One region of the Desulfocurvus sp. DL1XJH-121 genome, then DNA from elsewhere that is predicted to be linked to it. Evidence: riboswitches for the same ligand, from Rfam matches in the RefSeq annotation. Region 1 holds a riboswitch; each other region holds the start of a gene.
The links. A riboswitch is a leader RNA that binds a small molecule or an ion and turns the genes downstream of it on or off. The one in region 1 is predicted to bind cobalamin.
Positions count from the first base shown of each region.

Region 2: linked by a shared signal. The riboswitch ahead of ACYYG1_RS03950 (ribonucleoside triphosphate reductase) and the one ahead of metE (5-methyltetrahydropteroyltriglutamate--homocysteine S-methyltransferase) in region 1 are both predicted to bind cobalamin.
Region 3: linked by a shared signal. The riboswitch ahead of ACYYG1_RS06915 (sirohydrochlorin cobaltochelatase) and the one ahead of metE (5-methyltetrahydropteroyltriglutamate--homocysteine S-methyltransferase) in region 1 are both predicted to bind cobalamin.

Region 1 is NZ_JBTVWW010000011.1:102,152-112,280, reverse strand. Features, by position in the region: gene ACYYG1_RS09785 (branched-chain amino acid ABC transporter substrate-binding protein) at 1-963, opposite strand, end outside; gene ACYYG1_RS09780 (ABC transporter ATP-binding protein) at 990-1,754, opposite strand; gene metE (5-methyltetrahydropteroyltriglutamate--homocysteine S-methyltransferase) at 2,474-4,750, opposite strand; cobalamin riboswitch at 4,878-5,065, opposite strand; gene ACYYG1_RS09770 (zinc ribbon domain-containing protein) at 5,938-6,612, opposite strand; gene qmoC (quinone-interacting membrane-bound oxidoreductase complex subunit QmoC) at 6,669-7,850, opposite strand; gene ACYYG1_RS09760 (FAD-dependent oxidoreductase) at 7,863-10,097, opposite strand; gene ACYYG1_RS09755 (CoB--CoM heterodisulfide reductase iron-sulfur subunit A family protein) at 10,104-10,129, opposite strand, start outside.
Region 2 is NZ_JBTVWW010000004.1:3,989-14,117, reverse strand. Features, by position in the region: gene ACYYG1_RS03975 (Fur family transcriptional regulator) at 1-276, opposite strand, end outside; gene ACYYG1_RS03970 (sensor domain-containing diguanylate cyclase) at 492-1,793, shown strand; gene ACYYG1_RS03965 (DMT family transporter) at 1,798-2,694, opposite strand; gene ACYYG1_RS03960 (insulinase family protein) at 2,733-5,618, opposite strand; gene ACYYG1_RS03955 (hypothetical protein) at 5,740-5,982, opposite strand; gene ACYYG1_RS03950 (ribonucleoside triphosphate reductase) at 6,128-8,191, opposite strand; cobalamin riboswitch at 8,364-8,537, opposite strand; gene ACYYG1_RS03945 (VgrG-related protein) at 8,741-10,057, opposite strand.
Region 3 is NZ_JBTVWW010000007.1:106,864-116,992, forward strand. Features, by position in the region: gene ileS (isoleucine--tRNA ligase) at 1-347, opposite strand, end outside; gene ACYYG1_RS06910 (hypothetical protein) at 491-895, opposite strand; cobalamin riboswitch at 1,228-1,432, shown strand; gene ACYYG1_RS06915 (sirohydrochlorin cobaltochelatase) at 1,577-2,476, shown strand; gene ACYYG1_RS06920 (FecCD family ABC transporter permease) at 2,481-3,560, shown strand; gene ACYYG1_RS06925 (ABC transporter ATP-binding protein) at 3,557-4,369, shown strand; gene ACYYG1_RS06930 (ABC transporter substrate-binding protein) at 4,362-5,252, shown strand; gene cobI (precorrin-2 C(20)-methyltransferase) at 5,409-6,122, shown strand; gene ACYYG1_RS06940 (rubredoxin) at 6,183-6,341, opposite strand; gene ACYYG1_RS06945 (class I SAM-dependent methyltransferase) at 6,452-7,084, opposite strand; gene ACYYG1_RS06950 (rubredoxin) at 7,087-7,311, opposite strand; gene ACYYG1_RS06955 (alanyl-tRNA editing protein) at 7,450-7,932, shown strand; gene trhA (PAQR family membrane homeostasis protein TrhA) at 7,974-8,636, shown strand; gene ACYYG1_RS06965 (methyl-accepting chemotaxis protein) at 8,977-10,129, shown strand, end outside.

The sequences.
Region 1 (10,129 bases):
GGTCTCCTTGATGGCCTTCAGGGCCACGTAGGCGGCGTCGAAGGCGTAGCCCGAGTACGCGCCGGGATCGGGGAAGCCCTGGGCCTTGTAGGTGGCCAGGAACTTCTTGTACAGGGGCCGCTCCTTGTCGATGAACCCGAAGGTCAGGTACATGCCTTCGGCGGCTTCCTTGGCGATTTCGATGAGCTGCGGGTGGTACACGGCGTCCTGGCCGAGGATGGCGGCCTTGATGCCCATGCGGCGGGCCTGGATGGCCATCAGTGCGCCGGTGGATGAGTTCTGCAGGCTCATGTAGAAGACGTCGGGGTTGGCCTGCTTGACCTTGGTCAGCACGGCGGAGAACTCCTTGTCGCCCTGGTTCACGTGGTCGTGGCCCAGGACCTGGAGCCCGGCCGGGGCGGACTTCTTCTCCACGTTGTCGGCCATGCCCTGGGAGTAGGTGGTCTTGTCGTCGATGATGTAGATGGACTTGGCCTTGAGGTAGCCGGTCATGAAGGCCATGGCCACGGTGGACTGGTCGTCGTCACGCCCGCACACGCGGTACATGTGCTCCAGCCCGCGCTCGGTGACCTTCTCGTTGGTGGAGGCCGGGGTGAGCATGGGGATGGATTCCTCGTCCAGGGTCTCGGACGCGGGGATGGTGGCCGAGGAGCAGTAGGCGCCCACCACGAAGGACACCTTCTCGTTGATCAGCTTGTTGGCCGCGGCCACGGCCTGGCGCGGATCGCACGCGGTGTCCTGGGGAAAGAGCTCGATCTTGTCGAAGCCCGGGACTCCGCCCTCGTCCTGCACGACGGCGATGGCCGCGCGCACGCCGTTGGCGATGTCGTTGCCGTCGGCGGCGTAGGGGCCGGTGAGCGGGCTCATGGAGCCGACCTTCAGGGTCTTGGCCATGGCGGTCCCGGCCAGGGCCAGGGTCAGGGCCATGGCAGCCGCAAGGGAAACAGCGACCAGTCTCTTCATAGCGATCCTCCTCTGATTAAAAACCATTATTGTCCCAGGTAGGCCTCGATGACCTGCGGGTCACGCTGCACGACCTCGGGGGTGCCTTCGCTGATCATCACGCCGTGGTCCAGGACCACGATGCGGTCGCAGATGCCCATGACCACCTTCATGTCGTGTTCGACCATCAGGACGCTGATGCCGTGCTTCCTGATCTTGAGGATGTAGTCCATGAGTTCGCTGCTTTCCGCTGGGTTCATGCCCGCCGCTGGTTCGTCCAGGAGAATGATCCTGGGCTCGGAAGCCAGGGCCCGGGCGATCTCCAGGCGGCGCTGGTGGCCGTAGGGCAGGTTGGAGGCCACCTCGTCGGCGTAGGCCTCGACGCCCATGAAGGCCAAGGCCTCGCGGGCGCGGTCGCGGATGGCCCGCTCCTCGGCCTGCTGGGACGGGCTGCGCAGGATGGCGCCCACCACGCCCTTCATCGATCGGCAATGCTGGGCCACCATGACGTTTTCCAGGGCGGTCATGGCGGTGAACAGGCGAATGTTCTGGAAGGTTCTGGCTATGCCGGCCTTGAGCACCAGATGCGGCCGAAGCCCGAGAATGCTCCCGCCGCCAAAGGCGACAGCGCCGTCGCTGGTTTTGTAGACACCCGTTATGACGTTGAAAATAGTGGTTTTTCCGGCGCCGTTGGGGCCGATGAGCCCCACGATTTCACCGGGGCGGACGTCGAAGCTGACATTGGACAGGGCTTGAAGCCCGCCGAAGTTCACGCAGACGTCGGAGAGAGTAAGCTCACAAAGCGTTTGCATAGGAACTGAAGGCTTATTTGAAATTCTTGTTAAAATCAAGAAACAAGGCGTTTTTCCGGGGGGCTGGGAGGCCTTTGCCCCCTACGCAGAATGATGTTCACGGCCCCGGGAGACTCTCCCCGAGCCGCCTTGGCCCTGGCTTGGTGCCGGTCCTTTTGATATGTCAGTTTTGCCAATTCAGTTTCAATTCTATATGTACATTTTTGTTTATTTCAGAAAAATAATTATTGCAGTGAGTTGCTGACGCTGTGCGTAAATCCTGCCGCGAGGAAGAAAAATCAGGAAAAGCATAAACAGAACGATCGTCATTATTACCTCGAAAATGGGCGTAGGCTTCGGTTTTTCTGTCGCTTTTCCGATCGAAAGGCCGTTTTGCGACGGGGAAACAGAACGACATCCCCGGCCGGGCGCAAGGCCTGGGGACGCGAAAGCGGAAAGGTTCCGAGGTCTCGTTCGGGCCGGAATAAGGTCAAAGCCGGGGCGTTTTTGGGCGAGATTCGTGTGTAGGGGCGTTGGTTTTTGCGCCCGGAAGGGGGATAGGCTTGCGCAAAATCGGGTTCGAGAGGTGCGAAAACCGACCTCTGGCGCAAAAAAATCGGAGCTGATTTGCGGGCGCGGACGTGGAATTTCCAATCCCGTCCAAGGCCGGACGGACTCCAGAAAGGGGCCTGGCCGCCGTGAAAAACGGGCCCGATCCGCCATGGACCGGGCCCGTGCGTTCAGCTTGGGCCGTGTTCCGTGCGCAGTTTTTTGGCGGCTGCGACCATGTTTTTCAGGGACGCAGTGGACTCTGCCCAGCCCCTGGTCTTCAGCCCGCAGTCGGGATTGACCCACAGGCGCTCCGCGGGAATGACCTCCAGGGCCTGGCGCAGGAGGTCCAGAATCTCCTCCACGCCCGGCACGCGCGGGCTGTGGATGTCGTACACGCCCGGGCCGATGTCGTTGGGATATTCGAACTCCTCGAAGGCCGAAAGCAGGTCCATGCCGCTGCGGCTGGCCTCGATGCTGATGACGTCGGCGTCCATGCGCGCGATCCATTCCACGATGGAGTTGAATTCGCTGTAGCACATGTGGGTGTGGATCTGGGTGGCGTCGGCCACGCAGGCGGCCGTGACTCGGAAGCAATCCACGGCCCAGCGCAGGTAGGTCTCGTGCTCCGCGGCGCGCAGGGGCAGGCCCTCGCGCAGGGCTGCCTCGTCGATCTGGATGATCCTGATGCCCGCCTTTTCCAGGTCCGCGACCTCGTCGCGCATGGCCAGGGCGATCTGGGCGCAGACCTCGGCGCGGGGCATGTCGTCGCGCACGAAGCTCCAGTTGAGGATGGTCACCGGCCCGGTGATCATGCCCTTCATGGGCTTTGCGGTCAGGCCCTGGGCGTAGGTGATCCAGTCCACGGTCATGGGCTCGGGCCGGGACACGTCGCCGTAGATCACCGGGGGCTTCACGCAGCGGCTGCCGTAGCTCTGCACCCAGCCGTTCCGGGTGAAGCAGAAGCCCTTCATCTGTTGGCCGAAATACTCCACCATGTCGTTGCGCTCGGGCTCCCCGTGCACCAGCACGTCCAGGTCGAGCCCCTCCTGGCGGTCCACCGCGTCCTTGATGAGGCCGCGCACGAATTCGGTGTACGCGGTCTCGTCCATCTCGCCCTTGCGCCGGGCCAGGCGCGCGCGGCGGATGTCCGGGGTCTGCGGAAAGGAACCGATGGTGGTGGTGGGGAACGGGGGCAGGCCCAGGGCCGCGTCCTGCACGGGCTTGCGCGCGGCAAAGGGCGATGTGCGCGTGCGCATGGCCTCGTCCACCCTCGCCGTGCGCGCCCGCACGGACGGGTCGCGCGTCAGCGGGCTGGCCGCGCGGCGGGCCAGGGAGCGGCGGGTGGCCACCAGGGCCTCGTCCGCGAGGCCGCCCGTGGCCGCGCGGGCCAGCAAGGCGGTCTCGCCGCATTTCTGCACGGCGAAGGCCATCCAGTCGCGCAGTTCCGGGGCCAGGGCGGATTCACCGTCCAGGTCCACGGGGCAGTGCAGCAGGGAGCAGCTTGTGGCCGCCAGGACCCGCTCCTCTCCGATCCTGTCCATGGCCCTGCGCAGGGCGCCCAGGGAGCGGTCCAGGTCGTTCTTCCAGATGTTCCGCCCGTCCACCAGGCCCAGGGACAGGCAGCGTCCCTCGGGCAGGGTGTCCAGGACCTCGTCCAGCTGGCCCCGGCCCCGGCAGAGGTCCACGTGCAGCCCGTGGCAGGGCAGGGACTGAGCCAGCTTGAGGTTCTCGCCCAGGGGCCCGAAGTAGGCGGCCAGCAGCAGGTGCGCGCCTCCGGCCGCGTCGTGCAGCAGCGCCCAGGATTTGCGCAGGGCCGTGCGCGCCTCCGGCCCAAGGTCCGCGCAGAGCACGGGTTCGTCGATCTGGATCCAGGGGCAGACCTCGGCCAGGGCCGCCACGGCCTCGGCGTAGACCCGGGCCAGGGGCAGCAGATGTTCCCAGCGGTCCGCGCCCTGGGGCGCCTTGGCCAGGGAGAGGAAGGTCGCCGGGCCCACGAGCACGGCCTTGGGCCTGTGGCCCAGCTCCGCCGCGCGGCGGGCGTGGTCAAGGATGCGGGTGTCCGCCATGGCGTAGCGCGGGATCTCGTCCAACTCGGGCACGATGTAGTGGTAGTTGGTGTCGAACCACTTGGTCATTTCCATGGCCGGGACGCCCCCCTGGGCGTCGCCCCGGGCCATGCGGAAATACGTGTCCGTGTCCCGGGCCTCGCCGGGCAGGCCGAACCGCCGGGGAACCGCGCCGACCATCATGGCCGTGTCCAGGATGTGGTCGTAGAGGGAAAAGTCGCCCACAGCCACGAGGCCCAGGCCCTGTGCGGCCTGCAGCCGCCAGGCGTCCTCGCGGATCAGCGCGGCCTCAGCCTCCAGGTCCGCGGCCGTGGTCTCGCCGCGCCAGTGGGCCTCCAGGGCCCGTTTCAGTTGGCGGTCCTTCCCGATGCGGGGAAAACCGAGCACATGTGAGAGCATAGTCCTTTCTCCTTGTACTGAAGTTCGTACCAGGAAGCAGGGGACCACGCGGGGGGAGAGAGCGCAGCGAAACCGGAGCCGATGCTCCACCCGCCGGACGCCGCATCCACCACCTGTACGCGAGGTAGCCGAGCTTCTCAGGCAGGGCGTCTTCTGGCTTCCGGCCCCATGGTCCCGCAGCCTTCCCGTCCCGGGGGACAGTGACTGCGGGGGGATAATGCCGGTTACAGCGGCGCGCCCGCGACGGATTTGCACCGTCTTCCGTTTCCTGCCTGTATCAATATATTGAGATATCCTTATATTAGGATTTTTGGGGTGTCAAGTTGGGGGGAGGGGGAGGGGGAATTGGAAAAGCAGAGGAAGTGTAGTTGGTTCGGTGGGTTTACGTGGGGGTGGGGCTTGTTGTCGTGGTGCAAAATCAACGGTTCCCTCCCTCCCCACCCGCCGCGTTCCCTCGCGGGTAGGGCGTGGGTTTGTCGAGAATGAGGGGAGGGAGGTGATGCGGCCGCGCCCCATGCGGGTGCGGGGGGCTCCGCTTTTCTGATTACCATCACAGCCGCTACGCCCCCCGCACCCGCATGGGGCGCTGGGAAGTCGCGGTGGTGCGGTCCCTTAATGATTCTTCCCCTCGTGTCGCGGCACAGGTGATGCCGCCCCGTCGCACGAGCCCGGCTCCGCTTCGTTGATTACCATCACAGCCGCTGCGCCGGGCAGCGCGCCGGGGGTTGGGGAGCTGGCGGGGCAGCATCGCAAATAGCATGGCACCATGGGGCCAAGTATGATCATAGCCTGCGGCCCCATCTCCTTCGTCAGGTAGGATACCTCTTCTTTATTCCCGTCGCGTTCTCGGAGCGGGAGGCTCTCCGCTGGTGCCCCAGCGCGTGGCGCGGGAGAGGGGTGCGACCGCCTGGATGCAGGCCCGCCTCTGCGGGCAGCCGCGCGGCGGGACAAATCCTCGAAGGGAGCGCGCCTCTCCCGCGCCACGCGCCCGCAGCACCACAACCCCTCCCCCAAAACCACCCCATCAAACCTGTTGCGGAACGCGGCGGGAGGGCGGGAGGGCACGGTTGGTTTTGCGCTACAGCAGACCGACTGTCTCGTGTATACCATGCTTTCGCCCCACAAACGCAAGAAGCCCCGGTCCATTCGGACCGGGGCTTCGATGCTTTCCACACTCACATTATACTCTAGAACCCGAAGCTGTCCCCGCCGGAATCGTCGGTGCCGAAGCCGAAGTCGGACGAAACCTCGCCCGGAGTGTCCTGGGCGGCGGCGTCGGCCGAGGCGGCCGGGGCGGCGGCGCCGCCGTCGCCGGCAGCGGCCGTGACCACGCCGTGGGCGATGACCTGCTCGATCTTGGCGATGAGGTCGTCGACCTTGCCGGTCACGGAGTCGATCTTGCCCTCGGATACGGAGAGCTTCTTCTCGCCTTCGCCCAGCTGGGCCTCGTAGGTGGTGACCTTGGCCTCGGCGGCCTTGAGCTTGGACTGGGCGTCGGCCAGCTTCTTCTCCAGGTCGGAGATCTTGGCGGCCTGCTCGGCGTTCTTGTCCTTGGTGCCCTTGAGCTCGGCCACGATGGCGGACACCTGGGCGGTGACGTCCTCGGGCAGCACGGGCACGGACACGTGCTGGCCGAACTGGTCGGCCTTGCCCGCGATGTTGATGAGCTCGGGGTTCTGCTCGTAGATCCAGGCCTTGGCGATGGCCTCGGCGAACGGCAGGCTCGCGCCGTCGATCTCAAGCTGGGTCATGTAGCCGAGCATGTCCTTGATGGCGGCCATGTTCGAGTCCTTGTCCTCGCCCGTGAGGTACGCGGCGAAGGTGCCCATGGAGAAAACCTTGCGGTCGGTGCTCTCAGCCATTGTATTCTTCCTCCTGTTCCGTAAGGAAATGATTTGTCCTGTTCACGAGTGCCGGGCTAGCCCAGGGGCACACGGCCGATGTAGCGGGCGTAAACCAGGGCCACGGTCCTGTAGATCAGGTGGCCCAGCTTGGACCAGGGCAAGTAGGCGAACAGCATCCACACCGCCACCAGGTGACCGAAGTACACCGGGTAGGCCAGGGTGGCGACGCCCAGAAGCCGCAGCAGCTCGGCTCCGATGCCCGTCAGCGCGATGACCCAGATGAGCCCCAACAGATACCAGTCGTAGTAGTTGGACTTGGTCTTGGAGTCGTCCAGGTTCATGCGCCTGCGCGTGAGCTTGGTCAGGCCGATGAGCATGGCGATGGCGCCCGCGTTGGCCAGGAGCTTGACCGGGTTCAAGAGGTGCATGGGCGTGTGGCCCATGGGCGAGATGAATTCGATGACCTTGCCGCCCCAGTGCCCGAAGGCCACCAGGCCGGTGACGATGGCCAGGGCCACGAAGCTGTAGAACAAGAACAGGTGGCCCTTGAAGCGCTCCTCGCTCTGGATGTCGTTTTCGTCGCCTTCGCAGTCCTTGAAGTTGGTGTGCTGGCCGATCTCGTTCAGCAGAACGTCCTTCACGCAGTCCACGATGCAGGGCTTCTCGTGGGCACCCACGTAGTAGGTCCCGCCCGTGCTCGTGAACGACTTGATCAGCTTGGAGCAGCCGATGACGAAGGTCGCCACCATGAAGAAGAAGGTCAGGCTCATGATGGGGTCGATGGTGTAGTCGCCCGGGAAGATCTTGCCGAACACGATCTCCCCGTCCGGGATGGTCAGGCCGGTGGTCAGGTACCACACGAACAGCCACAGGACCGCCGGGATGGCCACCAGGATGGGCAGGTACTTGGACGAGCTCATCCACTTGCCGATGACCGTGGGCGAAACCAGGGACCGGTAGGCCATGTTGCGCAGGGCGGCCAGCAGGTCGCCGGGCTTGGCGCCCCGGGGGCAGAGGTCGGAGCAGGTGCCGCAGTTGTGGCACAGCCAGATGTCGATATCGTTGACCAGCTTGTCCTTCAGGCCCCACTGCGCCCAGATCATCTCCTTGCGGGGATAGGGGGCGTCCGCCGGGGACAGGGGACAGGCCACCGAGCAGGTGGCGCACTGGTAGCACTTTTTCAGGGATTCGCCCCCGACCTCCTGCAAGTCCCTGATGAACTGCAGATCAGGTTCGATCCGAACAGCTTTCGACATGGGTATCTCCTCCTAGTAGCCCTTGAACGGGTTGGGACCCTTCTCGAGGATCATGTCCATGAACTCTTCGATCATGCCGGGCAGCTTGTCGTACTCGTCGATGGCGACCTGGTACTGCTCGACGCGGTCGGGTTCCACACCAAGGCGCTCAAGGGTCTCGGCGATGTTCTCCTTGCGGCGGTTGCAGATTTCCGAGCCCTTCACGAAGTGGCACTGGTAATCGTCGCCGTACTTGCAGCCGAGGAGCATCACGCCGTCCACGCCCTTGCTCATGGCGTCGGCGACCCAGATGGCGTTCACCGAGCCCAGGCAGCGCACCGGGAGGATGCGCACGTAGGGGCTCCAGGACTTGCCGCGCATGGCGGCCATGTCCAGGGCCGGGTAGGCGTCGTTCTCGCAGGCCAGGATGATGACCCGGGGCCCGTCCTTCTCCATGTCGTCGGGGACCTTCACGGCCTTGATGGCCGAGCCGATCTGGTCGACGTTGTAGTTGGCGAAGGAGATCACGCGCTCGGGGCAGGCGCCCATGCAGGTGCCGCACCGGCGGCAGCGCGTGGGGTTGGGCATGGGAGTGCCCTTCTCGTCGTCGTCCAGGGCGCCGAAGGGGCATTCCTCGGTGCAGCGTTTGCACTGGGTGCAGCGCACGAAGTTGAACTCGGGGAAGGTCAGGTCGCCCGAGCGCGGGTGCACGGACACGCCGCGGTTGGCGGACTCGATGCACTGGATGGCCTTGAGCGCCGCTCCGGCCGCGTCCTCCTCGGCGTTGTCCATGAGCATGGGCTGGCGGACGCAGCCCGCCGCGTACACGCCCGTGCGGCGCGTCTCGTAGGGGAAGCAGATGTAGTTGGAGTCGCAGAACCCGTCGAACAGGTCCAGGTCGGGGAAGGCCGGGCCCTGGCGGTACACGAAGTTCATCACCGGGTCCTTGGCCGTGGTGGGAACGATGCCCGTGGGCAGCACCACCGTGTCGACCTTCAGCTCGAAGTCCTGGCCGATGAGGTTGTTCTTCACCGTGACCAGGATGCCGCCGTCCATGTCCTGCTCGATGCGCGAGACGTAGCCCTTGGTGAGCATGATGCCCGGGTCGTCGGACGCGGCCTTGTAGTATTTCTCGTGGATGCCCTGGACGATCATGTCCTCGTAGATGATGTAGGCCTGGGCGTTGTCGTCCAGCTCGCGGACGTAGCCGGCCTGCTTGATGGACACCACGGAGTTGATGGCGCTGGAGAAGGGCAGGTGGCGCTCGTGTTCGAGATCCTCGAACACGAAGGCCGCTTCCTCCTCGCCCTCGGCCTTGGCCGCTTCCTCGGCGGGCTCGGCCTTGCACTTGGGAGCGTAGAGGTTCTTGGGCATCAGCTTGGAGGTGTTCAGCACGAAGGCCACGCGCTTGCCGCGGAAGGAGCCTTCCTTGACCTTGGCCTCCATCTCGGCGGTGGTCATGACCCCGGGGATGCTGCCGTAGCCGAAGGGCTTGAGCAGCTTCGTGTCCTGCGGGACCCAGCCGGTGGCCAGGACCACGGCGCCCACGGGCTTCTCGGCGCCCGTGGAGAGCACGGCGGTGTACTTGCCGGGCGCGCCCTTGAGGTTCTGCACCGTGGCGCCGGTGACGACCTCTATGCGGGACTCGGCCTTGACCCTCCCGATGACCCCGGCGAGATCCAGCTCGTGGGCCTCGGTGTAGGGGTGCATGATGGGTACGGTCTTGTACAGGCCCTTGGCCCGGCCGCCCAGCTCGGCGTCCTTTTCCACCAGGACCACGTCGTAGCCCGCGCCGGCCGCGTGCAGGGCCGCGTGCAGGCCGGTCCAGCCGCCGCCGACCACCATCACGGTCTTCACGGTCTCGATGTGCTCGGGGGCGGGAATGCGGGACTTCTGGAGCTTGACCACGCCCATGTTGATGTAGTCGATGGCCATGCCCTTTTTGAGTTCCTGGTCCTCGCCGGCGGGGAAGCACATGCCCACCTGCTCGCGCAGGTTCACGCGCTCCACGATGATGGACGGACCGAAGTCGTAGGCCTCCCAATCGCAGCGGGGGGAGGACCCGCAGATCAGTACGCCGTCGATAGCCTCGGAGTCGATGTCCGCCTGGATCATGGACCGGCCTTCCTCGCCCGGCAGGACGGGATGGGTCTTGACCACGGGACAGTCGGCGCTCCACCGGTTGCTCACGAATTCGACCAGCTCCTGTACGTCGAGGTACGGGCCGACCGCTGATTCGTCGAAGTAGACACCAATTTTCTCGGCCATTGCTCGCTACCTCCCTCTCACCGTTTCGATCG
Region 2 (10,129 bases), on a different contig from region 1:
GTGATGGGCCGAGCCGTACTTGCGTTCGTAGCGCGTGACGCCGTCGCCGAAGTGGACCTCCTTGGCCAGCCCGGACTCGGACAGCAGCTTGAGGGTCCGGTACACCGTGGCCTGGCCGATGGAGGGGTCCTCCTTCTTGACCATGTTGTACAGGTCCTCGGAGGCGAGATGCCCGTCGTCGCGCAGGAACACGTCCAGGATCAGCCTGCGCTGGGGGGTCATCTTGAGGCTTTTCTTGGCGAGATAATCTGCAAAAACGCCCTGCGGCTCCTTCATGCGTCACGCTCCATGGGTTTTGCTACATTTATGCGGGGCAAGCATCCGTGTCAAGAAAAGGGCCCCCGGCGGCCCCTCCAGCCCCCCGCCGCGCCAGGAAATCCGCCGCCCGGGAAACCGGTCCGCCCCGGCCACGGAACCTTTGGGGGAAAACCTCATTGACACACCCTTGTAAAACCGTGCTAACCATGTCCAAATTCCCTCAGGAGTTGCTCATGATCTTAAGCGACGCCCCCGAGAAACGGACCACCGTCCTCTTCGCCTGCCCGGACTCGCCCGACGACAGCCTCCCCGCCCTGCAGGGCGTCGCGGAATCGGTGCTGGTGGCCCGCGACACCCAGGCAGTGCATGGGCTCCTGGAATCCTGCGCGGCCAGGGCCGTGTTCCTGGACACCGCCCTGCCCGGAAGCCACTGGCAGGACCTCACCCTCCGGCTCAAGCGCCTGGACCCGGACCTGCCCGTGATCCTCACCGCCCGCGAGCCCCGCAAGCGCGATCTCGTGGCCGGGCTGCGCAGCGGGGCTGACCTGTTCCTGCAGCGCCCCCTGGACGCGGAATCCCTGCTCGGGGAAGCCCTGCCCCTCATGGCCCGGGCCGAGGAAACCCGTTTCCACAGACAACGCCAGACCACGGCCGCAGCCATCCTGGACGCCGCGCCCGCGCCCATGGTCATCACCGACGGCCAGCGCCTGGACTACCTGAACCCGCCCATGCTGCGCATGGCGGACGGCGGGCGGGGCGCCCGCCCCAGGACCTGCGAAGAGATGGAGCGCCTGATGCCGCTGACGCGCATCCATGCCGTGGACGAACACTCCGAATTCCCGTGCTGGATACGCGCGGCCCTGGAGAATCCGGGCCAGGAACACCTGGTGCGCCAGGGCAACGGGTCGGGCCGGACCTTCCTCATGCGCACCGCGCCCGTGGAGGGCTTCGCGGGCAGGTACAACATCAGCTTCACCGATGTGACCAGCATCGAAAACGAACGCCGGCTCTTCCACCGCCTGGCCAACACCGATCCCCTCACCGGCGTCTTCAACCGGCGCAAGTTCCTGGAGGAGTTGGAAGCCGAGATACGCAGGGCCAGGCGCTACGGCTGCGACCTGTCCATGATCATGATCGACATCGACGACTTCAAGGCCGTCAACGACAGCCTGGGCCACCAGGCCGGGGACATCGCCCTCTCGGAGCTGGCCGCGCTGCTGGGCGCGCACATCCGCTCCATGGACGTCCTGGCCCGCTACGGGGGCGAGGAGTTCGCCCTGGTCATCCCCGAGACCGGGCTGGACGGCGCCCTGTACATGGCCGAGAAGCTGCGCGCCAGGGTGGAGGAGAACGCCTTTTCCGTGGCCCCGGGCATGACCTGCTCCATGGGCGTGGCGGGCTTCCACGAGGAGGACTCGGCCGCGTCCCTGCTAAAGCGGGCCGACCAGGGCCTCTACCGGGCCAAGGCCGAGGGCAAAAACCGCGTGGGCGCCTGCCTCTGCGTGGTCCCCCGGCGGAACAGCCAGCTGGCCTGACCCCTCAGCCCTGGCGCAGGAACAAAAGCGCCGTGCCCCCGAAGGCCACGAGGGCCCCGACCACGGCCCGCGCGCTGGGCCTGTAGCCCTCCAGCAGCACCACCAGGGGAATCATCATCACCGGCTCCAGGGCGATGAGGGTGGCGGCCACGCCCGTGGCCGTGTGCTGCACCGCCACCAGGGACAGCCAAACCCCCACGAAGGGCCCCATGAAGACCCAGAGCACGGCCATCCGGAAGACCCTGGGGCCGCTGCGTAGGATCGCCAGAGGATTCTCCAGCCTGCGGCCCAGGGCCATGACCACGTAGAACACGGCCGTGGCCGTGACCATGCGCACCAGGGTGGCGAAGAGCGGCGAGGTGTCCAGGCTCATGCCCTGCTTGGCCAGAATCAGCCCGGCGGCCTGGGCCAGGGCCGCCAGCAGCCCGTGGACCACGCCCTTGAGGGGCACCCGGGCCAGGGTCCCCCCGCCCGAGGGCAGGCGCTCCAGGGTCACGACGCAGACGCCCAGGGTGACCAGGGCCACGCCGCCCATGGCGCGCGGCCCCAGGGTCTCGCCCAGGAACAGGTAGCCCAGCACCGCCGTCATGGCCGGGGCCAGGGAAAAGAGCAGCACGCCCAGGCGCGCGCCCACCAGGGTGTAGCAGGAATAGAGGAACGAATCCCCCAGGGCCAGGCCCACGATCCCCGAGGCCGCCAGCCAAGCCACGGCCTCCGGGGACAGCCGCGACCAGCCCCCGGCCAGCACGCAGCTCGCCAGGAGCATCAGGGTGGCCAGGGGCAGGCGGATGGTGTTCAGGCGCAGGGCGCCGATGCGCCTGCCCAGGGCGGAACTGATGAAGGACCCCAGGGTCCAGAGAACGGCCGTGGCCAGGGCCGCGGCCTCACCGACGAACGGCATGCGCCCTCCGCAGGAAGATTCCGGTTATATGGGATCGACTACAGGACCCGCGTGCGCGTGCATTCCAGCCCGGCCTTGTCCAGGGCCTCGGCCGAACCCAGGACCACCACGTCGCCCGAGGGCAGCAGCGGCTCCATGAGCGCGCCCAGGTTCCGGAAGTCCGCCAGCCCGGCGTCCAGGAGTTGTGCGCGCATGGCCGCGCGCACCTCGTCGGTGTCGCCCGTGAGCCCGCGCAGCAGAGCGGTGTAGCCCTGGGCGTCGGGCAGCAGGTAGGGATCCACGTCGCCCACCGCGCCCACCACGCTCTTCTCCAGCTCCGACGCGGGCATGTCCAGCCCGGCCAGGTAGGGACCCAGGCCGTCGAAGGCCTCCAGGGTGCCGGTGACGGCCGGGTCGCGGTAGGAGACCAGGGACAGGGTGCCCGCGAAGCGGTCCAGGACGCAGAAGGCTCCGTAGGCGCCGCCGCGCACGCGCACGTGATCCCAGAGGTAGCCCATGCGCGCGTGCTTCACGGCGGCCAGGTGCGCGCCGCTGAAGGCGTAGCCCGCCGCCGCGAGGTCCACAGTCTTGCCCACGTAGTTGACCTGGGCGGGCAGGGTCAGGCCCTCGGCCCGGGGCAGGCCCTGGGGGACGCGGGACGCGGCGGGCGCGGCCGCATCGGGCAGGGCCCCGGCAAAGGCCGGGAACAGCCGTTCAACAGTGGCGCAGTCCCCGGGGTCGGCCGTGAGGTTCAGGACCAGGCCGCCCCGCCGGACCACCAGCCCGCGCAGGGTCTCCAGGCACGCGGCCACGGCGTCCCAGTCCTTCTCGGCCAGGGCGGCCAGCTCGCGCAAGGCGGCGAGCGCCCGCACCCCGCCCATGCATTCGGCGGCCCAGCCGGCACCGCCCGAACGCGCGCGCAGGCGCGAGAGCACCAGCATGTGCCCGGCGGGAATCAGGCGCTGCTCCAGGCGGGCCTTTTCCTCGGACAGGATCTGGCGGAAGCGCTCGCGGTCCGTGATCCTGGCGTCCAGGAGCACGTCGCGCAAAATGTCCAGCATCTCCCCTGCGTTGGCGGCCATGGCCTTGCCGCGCAGGAGCAATTGCTCCACGGCCGGGCCGCCGCCCAGGGAGGCGGAGGTGAAGGTTTCGTGCTCCAGGCCGCCGGTCTTGCGCGCGATGCGCATGGACAGGTCCGCGAAATCCTCGCGCGAGGTGCCCGTCTCGAACAGGGCGCGGCCGAACAGCGGCACCAGGGGCAGCAGATCGTCGGGCACCACCGAGAGGTCGAAGCCCGCGTCCACGTAGACCACGCCCCGGGTGGGGATGTCGTGCACCAGGGCCCGGGCCTCGCCCGTGCGCGAGGGGATCCGCCGCTCGCCCCCGGGCAGGTCCGCGATGCCCAGCTGCGGGATGGTGGCCACGGCCTCGAGGGCGTCCGGGGCTTCCTGGATGCGGCGCAGGGCCTCGGCCCGCCGGGCGACCTCGTCCCGCTGGGCCTGGTCCATGCCGGCCAGCAGGGCCGTGAGCGCCTCGCCCTCCTCGGCCTCGCGCCGGGCGGCCAGGTTCGCGTCCGGGGTCAGGACCACGCTCACGCGGTGGGCGTTGTCCACCAGATGCGCGGCCACGAGGTCCGAAAGCACGGGCTCGCCCGCCGCGAGGCGGGCCTTGAGGGCGGCCAGGGGCGCCTCGAAGGCCAGGGGCCCGAAGGGGTCGCCGCCGTAAAGCCAGGAGGTCAGGCTCTCCAGCATCAGGGACAGGCCGCGCGGGAAGCGGCCCGTGTTGTTCTCGCGCAGATCGAATTCCACGCTGTTCAGGGCGGCCTCCACCATGTCCGCGCCGAAGCCCTCGCGCGCCACGCGCGCCAGGGTCTCGTGCAGCAGGGCCTCGGCCCGCTCCAGGTCCTCCGGGTCCACGCCCTTGAGCCCCAGGGAGAAGAACTGCTGGCGCAGCTCGTTTTCCAGGCCCACGCCCGCCAGGTCCTCGCCCAGGCCCGACTCCATGAGCGCCCGGCGCAGGGGGGACGACGGCAGGCCGATAAGGGCCTCCTCCATGATTTCCAGGGCCAGGGCCAGCTCGCGGTCCGTGGTCTCGGGCAGCAGCCAGTTCACCGTGAACATGGCCCGGCCGTCCTCGCCGCCCGCGAAGCTGTGCTCCGCGCGGCGCGGCTCGCTCCAGGCGGGCTGCAGGCCCACCTCGGAGTCCACGTCCAGGGCCTCGTAGCCCGCCAGGGCCTCCTCCAGGATGCGCAGGCGGTCCTCCTCGGGATCGTCGCCGTAGAACCAGAAGCGCGCGTTGGAGGGATGGTAGTAGGTTTCGTGAAAGGCCTTGAAGGCCTCGTAGGTCAGGGAGGGGATCACGCGCGGATCGCCGCCCGAGTCCAGGCCGTAGGTCACGTCCGGGAACAGCTCGCGCTGGGAGCGCTCGTGGAGTACGCCGTCGGGAGAGGAATACGCGCCCTTCATTTCGTTGAAGACCACGCCCTTGCGCGTCAGCGGGCCGTCGGGCCCGTCCAGTTCGAAATGCCAGCCTTCCTGCTGGAACACGGTCTCCGGGATCAGGGGGTGGAACACCGCGTCCAGGTACACGTCCACCAGGTTGCGGAAGTCGCTCAGGTTGGCGCTGGCCACGGGATAGCAGGTCTTGTCCGGGTAGGTGAAGGCGTTGAGGAACGTCTGCAGCGAGCCCTTGAGGAGCTCCACGAAGGGTTCCTTCACGGGATACTTGTCCGAGCCGCAGAGCACGGAATGCTCCAGGATGTGGGGCACGCCCGTGGAATCCGCGGGTGGCGTGCGGAAGGCCGCGCCGAAGACCTTGTTCTCGTCGTCGCAGGCCAGCGACATGAGCTCCGCGCCCGTGGCCCGGTGGCGCCAGAGCCTGGCGCGGCAGCCGATTTCCGGGATGTCCCGTTCCTCTGCGAGAACGAATCCATGCATCTCGCGCATCCGTAACCTCCGCCGCCCGGGGCGGCCTGTTGGCTGTTTGTTCGCTGTCAGGGGGTTCAATACACGAGCCCGGCCGCAAACAGAACCCCCCGGGATCGGGGGGCGGCGGCCGGAAGGGAGGCTAGTCCGAGGAGTTGCCGTTCACGGGCGCGCGCTCCACGATGTCGCGCACGGCCTCCAGGGACCGGCCGCGCTCCGTGGCCAAGCGCTGCCACTTCTTCTTCTCGCGCTTGACGTGCTCCACGGTGTGCAGCAGGTCGCGGATGATCTGCGCGGGATACCCGTGGGTGGCCTTGCCGCCCAGGGCGAGCTCCTCTTCGTTGCGCTGGCGCAGGGCGTCCAGTTGGCTCGCGCTCAGGATCATGGTTTTCTCCGCGTCCATGGGCTGTTGCAGGCTGCTTCCGACTCGGTAGTCCTGTCCGCTTGTACCTTCTTTCCGAGGCGGCATCCAGCGCGGAAACCGGGGCCAAAAAAGAAGGGGCCGGGCGCGAGGCCCGGCCCCGAAGACGCTACGCGCCGCAGCACAGCGTGTTCATGGCGTATTCCTTGCGCTCCTCGTACTCGGCCTGCTTGCCCTTGTTCCAGCGGCTCACCGGTCGGTAGTAGCCCACCACCCGGGTGTAGACCTCGGCGGGTTTGCCGCAGGTGGGGCACTCGAAGTGCTCGCCGTACAGGTAGCCGTGGTCCTCGCAGATGGAGAAGGTCGGCGTCAGGGAGACGTAGGGGATCTTGGTGTTGGTCATGGCCTTGATGAGGAAGCTCTTCACGCTCTGCTCGTCGGGCGCGGCCTCGCCCACGAAGGAGTGGAACACCGTGCCGCCGTTGTACATGGTCTGCAGCTTGTCCTGATGCTCCAGGGCCTCGAACACGTCGTCGGTGATGCCCACGGGCAACAGCGTGGAGTTGGTGTAATAGGGCGTGTCCCCGCCCGCGGCCGTGATCTCGCCGTACAGGGCCTTGTCGATCTTGGCCAGGCGGTAGCAGGTGCCCTCGCAGGGCGTGGCCTCCAGGTTGTAGAGGTGCCCGGTCTCCTCCTGGAAGACCACCACCAGCTTGCGCAGGTGGTCCAGCACCCGGCGCATGAGGCGCGTGCCCGCCGGGGTCTCGATGCCCTTGCCCAAGAGGTTCTGGCAGGCCTCGTGGCCGCCGATGACCCCGATGGTGGAGAAATGGCCGTTGAAGCCATTCTTCAGGTAGCGGCGCGAATACGGGAACATGCCCGCCTCGAAGTTGGCCGTGACCATCTTGCGCTTGAATTCCAGGGAATCGCGGGCCAGCTCCGCGTATTCCGTGATCAGGTCCAGGAAGTCCTCTTCCCCGTGGGACAGGTAGGCCAGCTTGGGCAGGTTCAGGGTCACCACGCCGATGGAGCCCGTGAGGTCGCCGGAGCCGAACAGGCCGCCGGTCTTCTTGCGGATCTCGCGCAGGTCCATCTGCAGGCGGCAGCACATGCTGCGCACGTCCTCGGGGTTCAGGTCCGAGTTGATGAAGTTCTGGAAGTACGGGGCCCCGTACTTGGCCGTCATCTTGAGCAGCAGATGGCCCGCCTCGCTGTCCCAGGTGAAATCCTTGGTCACGTTGTAGGTGGGGATGGGGAAGGAGAAGATGCGGCCGTGGGCGTCGCCCTCAAGCATTACTTCCAAAAAGGCCCGGTTGATCATCTCCATTTCATGGGCGTACTCGCCGTAGGTGGAATCCTGAAGCTTGCCGCCGATGATCACGGCCTCCTTGGCGATGTGCGCCGGGGGCGTGAAGTCGAAGGTGAAGTTGGTGAACGGGCTCTGGCCGCCCCAGCGCGAGGTGGTGTTCAGGTTGAAGACCAGCTTCTGCATCTGCTGCTTGAGGTACTCGTAGGACAGGCCGTCGTTGCGCACGAAGGGCGCGAGGTACGTGTCCACGTTGTTGAAGGCCTGGGCCCCGGCCCACTCGTTCTGCAACGTACCAAGGAAGTTGACGATCTGGCCGCAGGCCGCGTCCAGATGCTTGGCCGGGTCGGAGCAGCAGCGGTCGCGCAGGTTGAAGCCCTCCAGCAGCAGGTCCCTGAGGCTCCAGCCCGCGCAGTAGCCGGCCAGGCCGAAGGACAGGTCGTGGAGATGGAAGTAGCCGTGCTCGTGGGCCTGGCGCACCTCCTCGGGGTACTTTTCCAGCACGTAGCGCGCCTGCACGCTGCCCGCCATGTGCAGGATCAGCCCCTGGAAGGAGTGCACCATGTTGGAGTTCTCGGCCACACGCCAGTCCGAGGCGTCCAGGTAGGTCTCGATCATGGAGCGGATGTCCAGGTAGGCCTCGTCCTGGTTGCGCAGCTCGCGGCGCTTTTCGCGGTAGATGATATAGCGCTCGGCCACCTTGTACAGGCGGTTCTCCATGAGCACTTCCTGGACCATGTCCTGGACGTGCTCCTGCTCGGCCGTCTCCATCCCGGCCAGCTTGGCCTCGACCTTTTTGGCCAGGCGTTTGGCCAGCAGCGGGTCCTTGATGCCGCTGCCCTTGAGGCCCTTGAAGATGGCGTCTCCGATCCGGTCCGTGGACCATGTTTCCAGGCGCCCGTCGCGCTTGAGAATGTGTGTCGGCATGTGTGCTCTCTCCGGATACGGCGCCCCGCGCGACGGCAACAGCCGAAGACGCGATGCTGGGCACCGAAACGCTTCGCCCCTGGCTCCTTGATGCGGCGGTACCGCCCGGGGCCACGGGTATGTGTTTTTGGGATTCTCCTTCGTTCCTGCCGCGGCATCCTCGTGCCGCGGACGGAAGGAATAGCTCCAGGCAAGGTCTTCTGGCTCTCCCCTGCCGATCCGCCTTCCCGCCCGGCGGGCAGTGGCGCGTGGATCGGCGAGCGCGGGGGATCACAGCGGCGGGACCGCTCCGGATTCGCACCGGATTCCCTTTTCAGGCTCAGCCACCTGGAGAAGTCGATCAACGTTTGGAAAGATACCAAAAGACCCGGGCCGGTTCAACGGGCGGTTTTGGCCGAGGAGCGTCGTGCGGAACGGGCCCGAGCCCTCGGAAGGCGCGCCATCAGGGGCTCGGACGGCAGGCGAATCCGGAGCCAGCCGTTTCGATAAAAATTTTAATACACTGATTTAATTGAAAATAAACCCAAAGACAGAAGGACGGCCGCACGCCTAGACATTGGAGTCGAACAGGGAGTCCGCGCCGCCGTCCAAGAGGGTCAGAGCGGCCTTGAGCTCACCGGAGAAGCGGGACCGCACCGCGCCACGCACCCGGTCCGAGGAGGAGCCGAACTGCCCGGCCCGGTCCGCGTACACGGCCTGGATCAGGTTCTTGTCCGCTCCGGGGGCGTCCATGCCGCCCACGGCCTCCAGGGCCTTGGCGAAGATGCGCGCCGAGCCCGTGGCTCCGTGCTGCACGGCCGTGGACCACAGGACCTGGGCCACGGCCTGATGGCGCGCGGAAAGGTCCACGCCCGTCAGGTCCGCCACCTTCCTCAGGGCCGGAAGATAGTGGGTCTCGCGGATGAACTCGTGCTGCATCTCCGCGAAACGCGAAGGCTCGTCGTGGGCCAGGGTCTTCCAGGCCGAGGGCATGGGGCCGCTCTTGGAGCCGGTGTCCGCGGGCCCGGCGGCGGCCAGGCGCTGGGCCATGTCCGGGGCCTTGTGCTGCAAAAAGGACAGGAAGCGGTCGAAGGTCCCGGCCTTGGAGGAAATCTGGTAGATGCCATAGGAGGTGCCGCCCACGCGGTCGAAGCCCACGGCCCCGGGTTGGCCCCCGGACTCGAAACGCGCCGAAAGCTGGCCGAAGGGGTCCCTGGCCGCGCCCGCGCCGTAGGCCTTGTGCGCCAGGGCGGCCTTGGCCGTCTCCAGGGTGCGCGGGGCCGCTGGGGCGGAAACCGGGGCCGGTCGCGAAGCCAGCTCCACGCCGGGGGCGGCTGCGGGCAGGACCTCGGGCGCGGCCGGGCGCACCGAGGCGAAATGGGCGGCCGCCGCGGCCTGTTCCAGCCGGGGCGCGGGCTGGGCGGTCTGTTGCGCCTGGGCCATGGCGTCCTTGACGGCCGCGCCTTCCTGGGCCTGGGTCCGCAACAGCTCGGCGATGCGCGCCATGTCCATGCCGCCCGGGGCCGGGCCGCCCGGGATGAACGGCAGCCCCGAGCCGGAAAGCCCCAGCATGCCCAGACCGCCGCCGTCCTGGTCCTTGGCGCCGGAGATGGCGTCCATGAGCATGTTCATCTCGCTCATTTCGGTCATCTGCGCCGCGTCCACGCCGCTCATCTGGGCCATGAACTGGCCGCCCAGGGAGAACTGCGTGGCCAGGTCCAGGGCCTCGCTCCCGCCGCTTTGCAGAGCCCCGCGCAGCATGTCCGCAAAGGCCGAGGCGCTCCCCGGAAGGGAAGGCAGGCCCATGGCGGACGCGCCGCCTTGCCCCGGGGACTTGCCCCCGGCGGACTGGATGGCCGACAACAGCTGGATGGGATTCAGGTTCACGTGCGCACCTCGCGGCTCATATTGCGGGGGCCGCGCCGTCGAAATTTTGGCGCACGGCACCCCGCGCGAGGG
Region 3 (10,129 bases), on a different contig from region 1:
GTCTTGCCCTTTTCGCGCAACTCCTGGGAGACCTTGTGCTCGATGGGCAGGCCGTGACAGTCCCAGCCGGGCACGTATTCGGCCTTGGTCCCGGCCATGTTGCGGGACTTGACGATGATGTCCTTGAGCACCTTGTTCAGGGTCGTGCCCAGGTGGATGTGGCCGTTGGCGTAGGGCGGGCCGTCGTGCAGCACGTAGCGGTCCGCGCCCTCGTTGGCTTGGACCATGGCCCCGTAGGCGTCGATCTTCTCCCAGAAGGCGAGGGTCTCGGGCTCGCGCTGGACCAGGTTGGCCTTCATGGGAAAGGACGTCTGGGGCAGATGCAGGGTCTTCTTGTAATCGCTCATGGTGCGGTCAAATCCTTGTAAGGAAAATGTTGGTGCGAAAGGGAGGGCACCAATTTAGTCAACTGCACCCTAAAGTCAAGGCGAGAGGGGGGGCGGCGGCCCCGGGCGGACCGTGAGGCGCGGGCTCGCGGCCCGGGGCGGCCCTAGGCGGCCATGCCGGGGAACCGCGCGCGGGAGAGCAGGTCCTGTTCCACCAGGGCCATGAGCCGCCTGGCGCAGCTCCTGGCGGCCAGGACGGAATCCGAAGGCCCGTGGGGCGCGGCGGCGTCCAAATGCAGGCGCACGCGATAGCGGGAGTCGGGCACGGGGCGCTCCAGGGCGGTGCTGTCCTGCTTGTCGGGCGCGGGCGCGACCTGCTGGCCGTGGGAGCCGCCGTAGGTCACGGGGGAGACCTTCAGGCGCACGCTGTGGGAGCCCGAAGGCGCGGCCTGGTCCGTGACCCGCGACAGGGCCTCGCGCTCCTGCGAGTCTTCGGCGCAGGTCACCGGGGTGGCGAAGGCCACGATCAGGGCCAGGAACAGAAACAGGAACAGGGGCGTCCAGCGCATGCGATCCTCTTGAAAATTGGTAAAGTTTTTCATGCGGACAGTGAAACTCACCGCGCCGCAACGGACACACGGGATCGTTTGCAACTCGCGGGCCAGGGCGCGCCGGGCCTTGCGCGGCGGACTTCCCGAGGCGAAGGGGCGGGCAGCGGGGCGAATAGCCCAACAACGGAAAGGGGCGCGAGGGACTCTAGAAATTATGAGATTTTTTTATAACTGGCTGTATTTTCAAGATATTATCAAAAGACGAGACGGACACCTCGGGTAGCCAAAAATACGACGTCCCGGATGCGGCGCGCCCCCCCGGGGCGATGACAAATCCCGCGCTTTGGCGTAAGAGGATGCTTCCTCAAGGCGGCCCGCTTGTCGGGCCAGGGAACCCGGTGCGAATCCGGGGCGGCCCCGCCGCTGTGATCCCGGCCCTTCCCGCGCGGAAGGGAGGATGTCCGTTTCATGACGCCACTGGACGCGTTAAGCGCTCCGGGAAGGCGAAACGGACTCCGGGAGAGCCAGAAGACCTGCCTTGGGGCCTGCGCTAGCCGCCGGGCGACGAGGGCATTCGTCAGGCGGGTTCGACGTTCCCCGTACATACGTCCGGCGCTTACCCGGCCCGTTCCATGGGAACGGCCGGCTCCACTCCATTGTTTCAGGCCGCCCACCTGTACGAACGCAGGAGGTTTGTCCATGCGCTTCGTCCCCGGCTTCAAAGCGGCGTCCGCCGCGACCCTGGCGCTGATCCTGTGCCTCATTTGCATCCCCGCCCTGGCTGGCCACGACGGTGCCAAGGCCCCCAAGAAGGGCATCCTGCTGGTGGCCTTCGGCACCTCCGTGCCCGAGGCCAAGGTCTCGTTCCTGGACATGCAGAAGCAGGTCGCCAAGGACTGCCCGGGCGTGCCCGTGCGCTGGGCCTATACCAGCAACATCATCCGCCACAAGCTGCAGAAGGAAGAGGGCGTGTCGCCTGATTCCGTGCAGACCGCCCTGGCCAAGATGATGGACGAGGGCTTCACCGACGTGGCCGTGCAGTCCCTGCACACCATTCCCGGCGAGGAGTTCCATCAGAAGGTCCTGTCCGTGGTGAACTCCTTCCGGGGCATCCCCGGCGGGTTCCACAAGCTCAGCGTGGGCCTGCCCATGATGACCGGGCCCGGCGACATGGAAAAGGTCGTGGACGCCATCCTGGCCACCACGCCCAAACAGCGCAAGAAGGGCGAGGCCGTGGTGCTCATGGGCCACGGCACCCACCATGCGGGCAACATCTACTATCCCGGCCTGCAGTGGTATCTGGCCCAGAAGGACTCCGACATCCTGGTGGGCACCGTGGAAGGGACGCCCAGCCTGGACTACGTGGTGGCCGAGCTCAAGGCCCGCAAGGTCAAGGCCGTGTGGCTCCGGCCCCTGATGTCCGTGGCCGGCGACCACGCGCGCAACGACATGGCCGGCGCGGAGGACGATTCCTGGATCTCCGTGCTGACCAAGGCCGGCTTTAAGGTCACCCCCGTCATCAAGGGCACGGCCGAATACCCGGCCTTCCGGGCCATCTGGGTGGAGCATCTGAAAGCCGCCCTGGCCACTCTGGACTAGCATCATGAACGGACAGGGGACGGACAGGGGGCGCCTGGGCGCCGGACACGCGCAGGCGGCCACGACTCCGCTTCTGGCGGGGCTGGGGCTGGCCTCCGTGGTTTCGGTGTTTCTGGCCTGCCTGTTCGGCCCCTTGTCCGTGCCCGCGGGCGAGGTCCTGGGCCATCTCTGGTCCGGGCTCACCGGGGGGCTGGCCGACCCGATCCCCGTGGCCGGGGTGGTGGTCCTGGACATCCGCCTGCCCCGGGCCTGCCTGGCCTGGCTCACGGGCGCTTCCCTGGCCATGGCCGGGGCCGTGTTCCAGGGCATCCTCCAAAACCCCCTGGCCGACCCCTTCACCATCGGCGTGTCCACGGGCGCGGCCTTCGGGGCCACCGTGGCCATCTTTCTGGGCATTTCAACCCTGCCCGTGCTGGCCGGGGTGGGGCTGCTGCCCCTGGCGGCCATGGCCGGGGCCGGGGCGGCGCTGACGGCGGTCATCGCCCTGGGCAGCGTGGCCGGGCGGTTGCGGCGCGAAACCGTGGTCCTGGCGGGCATCGTGGTGGCCACCTTCCTTTCGGCGCTCATCTCCCTGCTCAAGTCCCTGGACGAGGAGTCCGTGACGGGCATCGTGTTCTGGGTCATGGGCAGCTTCCAGGGCCGGGGCTGGGCCCACGTGGCATTCGTCTGGCCCTACATGCTGGCCGGCGGCCTCGCGGCCCTGGCCTGGGCCCGGGAGGTGGACCTCTTGTCCATGGGCGACGCCCAGGCCCGCATGCTGGGGCTGGACGCCGACCGTTCGCGCCTGCGCCTGCTCCTGGCGGCCAGCCTGCTCACTGGCGCGGCCGTGTCCGTGTCCGGGGTCATCGGCTTCGTGGGGCTGGTGGTGCCGCACCTGGTGCGCATGGCAGTGGGCGCGGAGCACCGCCGATTGGTGCCCGCATCGGCCCTGGCCGGGGGCGTGGCCCTCATCTGGTCCGACGTGCTGGCGCGGGTGCTGCTGCCCGGCGGGCAGGAACTGCCCGTGGGCGTGGTCACGGCCCTGTTCGGCGGGCCGTTCTTCTGCCTGCTGCTCAGGCGGCGGGCCAGGGGAGGCGCGCTGTGATCCGGGCCGAACACCTTTCCTGCGCCCACCAGGGGCGCACGGTGCTCTCGGGCGTGGACCTGCGCCTCGGGCCGGGCACCATCACCGGGCTCCTCGGCCCCAACGGCAGCGGCAAGACCACGCTGCTCTCGACCCTCTCCGGGGTCCTCGCGCCCGCTGCGGGCCGCGTGCTTTGGACCGGGCCGGGCGAACAGTGCGAAGTGCATTCCATGGCCCCGCGCCAGCGCGCCCGGCGCATCGCCTGCGTGCCCCAGCGCGCCGAGACCACCTTCGCCCTGCGCTGTTCCTCGGTGGTGCTCATGGGCCGCTACGCGCATCAGGGGCTTCTGGGCCGGGCCTCGGACCGGGACATCGCCGTGGCCCGCGAGGCCCTGCGCCTGGCCGGCGTTCCCGGGCTCTGGGACCGGCCCGTGGATCAGATTTCCGGGGGCGAGTTCCAGCGCGTGCTCGTGGCCCGCGCCCTGGCCCAGGAGGCCGAGGTGCTGCTCCTGGACGAACCCACGGCCAGCATGGACATGGCGGGCACCGTGGCCCTGTTCGACCTGCTGCGGGAGCTGGCCGACGCCGGGCGCGCCGCCCTGGTGGCCGTGCACGACCTGAACCTCGCGGCCCTGTACTGCGACGAGCTGCATTTCCTGAAGGACGGGGTCGTGGCCGTGTCCGGGAAGGTGGAGGAGGTCTTCGACGCCGACACCCTGACCCGCATCTACGGCACGCGCATCCAGGTGGCCCCGCACCCGGGCACGGGCGCCCCCCAGGCGCACTGGGTGCCCGGGGCCAGCCATATGCGGGAGGTTTTCAATGGGTAGACGGCTGATGGCCGCGCTGCTGTTCCTCGTCCTGCTGCTCCCCGCCGCCCGGCCCGCATCGGCCGGGGGCGTGCGGGCCGTGGACGGGCAGGGCGCGCGGATCGAACTTGCGGCCCCGGCCCGGCGCATCCTCTGCCTGTACGGGGCGTTTTCGGAGCTGTACCTGGCCATGGGCCTGGGGGACCGGCTGGTGGGGCGCACCATGGCGGACGAAACCGTGCCCGGGCTCGCGGCCCTGCCCAGCGTGGGTACGCACATGCGCCCCAGCCTGGAGCTGGTGCTGGGCCTCAGGCCCGATCTGGTGGTGCAACTGGCCGGGCGCAGCCAGGCCGCCCAGGCCGTGGCCGCCCTGCGCGAGCACGGCCTTACCGTGGCGGTGTACAACCCCAGGAATTTCGAGGAATTGTTCCAGGCCGTCCAGTCCCTGGGCGCGCTGGCAGGGGCCGAGGCCGAGGCCGGGGCGCTCACGGACTCCATGCGCGCGCGGCTGGACGCCGTGGCCTCGCGGCTGGGGCCGGAGCCCGGGCGGCCCAGGGTGTTTTTCGAGGTCCGCGCCCAGAGCCTGCTGGCCGCCGGGCGCGGGGGCATCGTGGACGACGTGATCCGCCGCGCGGGCGGGGAGAACGCCGTGGATTCGTCCAAGAAGATGGTGCGCCTGGGCGAGGAGGCCGTGTACGGCCTCGACCCGGACGTGTACGTGGTCCAGAGCGGGGCCATGAACAAAAATCCCCTGCCCCCGGCCGAGCGGCCGCTTCTGGCGTCCCTGCCCGCCGTGCGCCGGGGCAGGGTGCTCACCGTGGACGAGGGCCTGTATTCCCGGCCCGGCCCCAACGCGGTGCGGGCCGTGGAAGAACTGGCGGAATTTCTGCACCCAGGCCGTTGAAAAACAGCGATCTGCTGCGTTGCTGCGAAAAATTCAAACCCTCACGTACGGGGAGTACGCTTCGGTCTTGAATTTTTCTTGCGCCTTGCATCTCACTATTTTTGAACGGCCTGGGAAGAATAATTTTCGGAATTTTGATAAACAAAAGGAAAAGTAATGGATTACGGAATATTGTACGGCGTGGGCGTGGGCCCGGGCGATCCCGAGCTGCTCACGGTCAAGGCCGTGCGCGTGCTGGGCGAGGCCCACAAGGTCTATGCGGCGCGCTCCAGCAAGAACACCCACTCCGTGTCCCACGGCATCGTGCGGCCGCATCTGCGCCCGGGAGTGGAGGTGGAGACCCTGGCCTTTCCCATGACCCGCGACAAGGCCGCCCTGGACGCGGCCTGGACGGAAAACGCCCGGGCCGTGCTGGCGGACCTGCGCGCCGGGCTGTCCGTGGCCTTCCTGACCCTGGGGGATCCGCTGACCTACAGCACCTTCGGCTATCTCCTGCGCACCCTGCGCGGGCTGGATTCCAAGGCCCCGGTGGAGGTGGTGCCCGGGGTGACGTCCTACTGCGCGGCGGCGGCCGCCGCGGGCACGGTGCTGGCCGAGGCCGAGGAGACCCTGGCCGTGGTCTCCGGGGCCAAGGGCGGGGACGCCCTGCGCAAGGCCGCGCGCACGGCGGACAGCGTGGTGGTGCTCAAGGCCTACAAGCATTTCGACGACATCTTGGCGGCCCTGGACGAGACGGGCCTGCGCGAATCGGCCGTCCTGGTCTCCAACTGCGGGCAGGAGGGGGAACGCATCCAGAGCGACATGGACCCGGAAGGGGCCCATCCGCAGTATTTTTCCCTGCTTCTGGCGCGGCGCAACGGCAAGGCCTGAGCCCCGCCGGGACATAAAAGCAACGCGGCCCCCGGATTCTCTCCGGGGGCCGCGCCGTTGTTATTCGACTTTCTCGAAATATTCCTTTTCCGCGCCGCACTTGGGACAGACCCAGTCCTCGGGCACCTGCTCCCACGGGGTTCCGGGCTGCACGCCGTTCTCCACGTCGCCTTCCTCGGGATCATAGACATAGCCGCAAGGGCATTCCCACTTGTCCATCATGGCCTCCTTGGCGGGGTTTGAACATAGTAAACGTTCTCAATAAAATAGCACGGGCAGGGGAAAACGCAAGACCTGAACGCGGAAAATGGGCGCGGAGGGGAAGAGGGCTAGATGCCGAAGGGGCCGTCCGGCTCGGAAACGTCGTCCACCGGGTCGGCGCCCTCGGGCGCGGCGGTGCCGGACGCGGCGTTCCTCGCCGTGGCCCAGAGGGAGAACGACTGGGGATCGCGGACGACCTTCACGTCCCCGAACCCGGCCCCGGACAAGGCTCCGGCCAGGGTCTCGGCGGTGAATCCGATGCCGTGGGCCAGGAAGCGGTTGCCCTTGGCCATGGCCGCGCGGTGCCCGTAGATCATGTCCAGGGGCATCACCGGCCCCAGGGGCGTGGAGTAGAGCGCCTCCTCGGCCTTGCCCTCGGCCACCATGGCGGCGGCCTGCTGCAGATCGGGCACGGAAATCACGGCCAGGCCGCCGGGGCGCAGCACGCGCCGGATTTCGGCCAGGGCCCGGGGAACGTGATGGGGCGGCATGCGAACCAGCTCGTGGGCCGAAAAGACCCCGTCCACGGACTGCGGCCCCACGATGCGCATGTCCCTGGGGTCCGCCACGAAATCCGGACGGGATTCGGGCGTCGGGTCCAGGCTCAACACTTTCCATTCCTTGGAGGAAAACGCGGGGGGCAGCTTCCCGGGCTTGTTCAGCCCGCTGCCGATGTGCAGCACGATCTTGTTTCCGGCCATGGTCATTCGTCCCTATCGCGGATGGCGAAATCCTTCAAGGGCGCCCCGCATTTGGGGCAGGTGAACCCGGGGTCCACCTGGGCGAAGTCCGCGCCCGGGGCCAGGCCGGCCTCGGGGCAGCCCCGCGAGGGGCGGTAGGTCCAGCCGCAATGCAGGCAGGAATAGAGGTCCAAGCGGCGGTCCAGGCGGGGTTCGGAGCAATGCGCGTCGTTGTTTGATGCATGCATGGGAGTGGGTCCTCGGTGGGCGCCGATGAAGCGGCGCACACAGGATTTCTACGGCATGGGGAGTGAGGATTCAAGTCTTTACGGCCCGGGCGCGGCAGACTATGCCGGAAGGGAACGGGCAACACCAAGGAGTCCTTTATGAGTTCCCAGAAGGCCCCGCGCATGCACACGGCGGAGCACGTCCTGAACCAGACCATGGTCCGCATGTTCGGATGCGGGCGCTGCTTTTCGGCCCACGTGAATCCCAAGAAGTCCAAGTGCGACTATCGCTTCGAGCGGCCCCTGGCCCCCGGGGAGGCCCGGGAGCTGGAGGCGCGCGTGAACGACGCCCTGGCCCGCGACATGGCCGTGTCCGCCGAAGCCGTGGCCCGGGACGTGGCCGCGCGGGAATTCGACCTCGGCCGCCTGCCCGACCCGGACGTGGACAGCGTGCGCATCGTGCGCGTGGGGGACTACGACGCCTGCCCGTGCAGCGGCGAGCACGTGGCCCGGACCTCGCAGGTGGGCGCCTTCCGGCTGGTCTCCCACAGCTTCGAGGACGGGATGCTGCGCATCCGCTTCAGGCTCGACGAGCCTCCAAAAGGCCCCGGAGGGGTGGACGCGGCGTCCGGAGACATGTAATAAGCCTGCTAAAGTGGTCCTTGGAAGACGTGGGAGGCGGCATGAAACGATTTTTCAAAGCCTTGCGCGACCCGGTGAGCGGGCTCACGCACCTGGCCGGGGCGATCCTGGCCGTGGCCGGGCTCGTGCTGCTCCTGGTCAAGGCCTCCGACCCGGCCAAGCCCTGGCACCTGGTGAGCTTCTCGGTGTTCGGGGCCACGGCCATCGGCCTGTACCTGGCCAGTTCCTGCTACCACCTGATCCCCTACGGCGAGAAGCGCACCCCGCGCCTGCGCACCCTGGACCACATCATGATCTTCTTCCTCATCGCGGGGACGTACACGCCCATCTGCCTGATCCCCATTCGTGGGCCCTGGGGCTGGAGCCTGTTCGGGGTGGTCTGGGGGCTGGCCGTGGCCGGGCTGGTGTTCAAGTTGTTCTGGATGCAGGCCCCCCGGTTCCTGTACACGGGCACATACGTGCTCATGGGCTGGCTGGTGGTCATCGGGGTCTACCCCCTGGTCCGGAGCCTGCAGCCCGGCGCCCTGGCCTGGCTTCTGGCCGGGGGACTGTTCTACACCGCCGGGGGCGTAATCTACGCCCTCAAGCGCCCGGACTTCTGGCCGGGCCGGTTCGGCTTCCATGAGCTGTTCCACATCTTCGTGCTCCTGGGCACGTGCTCGCATTTCTGGGTCATGTACCGCTACGTGACCGAATTCTCCTGATTTCTCCCTTCTTCCTCTGAGCCGCGCGTTTTCCCGCGTCCGGGATTCGCCGCGTCTTCCATCGATGGAAATATGTTTTTCCATCGCGCCCTGTTGCACATTCACGTTGTAAAATATGGATTCAAACGGCGTTTTTCATTCAATTCGTTGTATGAATTGCATTATTTAAGCGCAAAATAAATACACAATGCGCGATATCTTATATGTCACGCTGTTTTCAGAAGGCAACACTGCGTACCATGATAAATATTTGCTGACATTTTCTTGTCACCCTAGAATTTTTATGTATATTATAAAATCAGGCTGATACCGTACTGCATAGTTCACAGGAGGAGTAAAGATGCTCAGGAAATTCACCATCACCGCGCGAATGATCTTTCTTGTTCTTTTCATGATCCTGTTTTCCTTGGCAATTTGCCTCGCTTTCTCGTTCTATATGACCAGTGTGAAGAACGCCTCCCTGCACGAGGCCCAGGTGGTCATGACCCAGGGATACGAGCGCACCCTCCAGTTCTCCTGCCAGTCCATGGCCACCGATCTGGAAAGGGTCTACAACCTTTCCCGGCAGCAGGGCGGAAACCCTGAGGAAGCGTTCCAGGAGGTCGTCGCAAGCGTGCGCTACGGCACGGACGGCTACTTCTTCATCTACAACACCCAGGGCCTCATCGTGGCCCATGGCGTGAACGCGGCCCTGGTGGGAACCGGGGGGCTCAACCAGCAGGACACCAAGGGCAACTACTATACCAGGGAAATGATCGATAAAGCCCAAAAGGGCGGCGGGTTCGTGACCTACTGGTTCCCCAAGCCCGGTGAAAAGGAATCCAGCCCCAAGATGGCCTACGCCCTGTTCATCGGCGACTCTGAATACACCCTGGCCACGGGCATCTACGTGGACAGCATCGAAACCGAGCGTAACCGCATCGACACCGACCTCAACGCCATCCTTACCGCGGCCCTGACCACGGTGGGCGTCTCCGTGGGCGTGGTCTTCCTGTTCCTGATCCTGCCCCTGGCCGTGTTCATCGTGCGCAGCATCCTCGGCCCCCTGAAGCTGGCCACGGCCAACGCCCAGGAAGTGGCCCAGGGCAACCTGGACGTGCACGTGATGGTGGTGGGCCGCGACGAGATCACCCGCCTGGAGAACGCCTTGGACCAGATGATCTCCACCCTGGCCGAGAACATCAAGGAGATCGAGGCCAAGAGCGCCGCTGCCGAACAGAAGGCCCGGGACGCGGAGATCGCCACGGCCGAGGCCGAGGAAGCCCGCAAGCAGGCCGAACGCGCCAAGAGCGAGGGCATGCACCAGGCCGCCGAGCGCCTGGAGGCCGTGGTGGCCCGTGTGGCCGCCGCTTCCGAGGAAATCTCGGCCCAGTCCGACGAGATCCGCCACGGCGCGGAGATCCAGAGCGAACGCATCTCCGAGACGGCCACGGCCATGGAGGAGATGAACGCCACGGTGCTTGAGGTGGCCAAGAACTCCGGCGAGGCCGCCG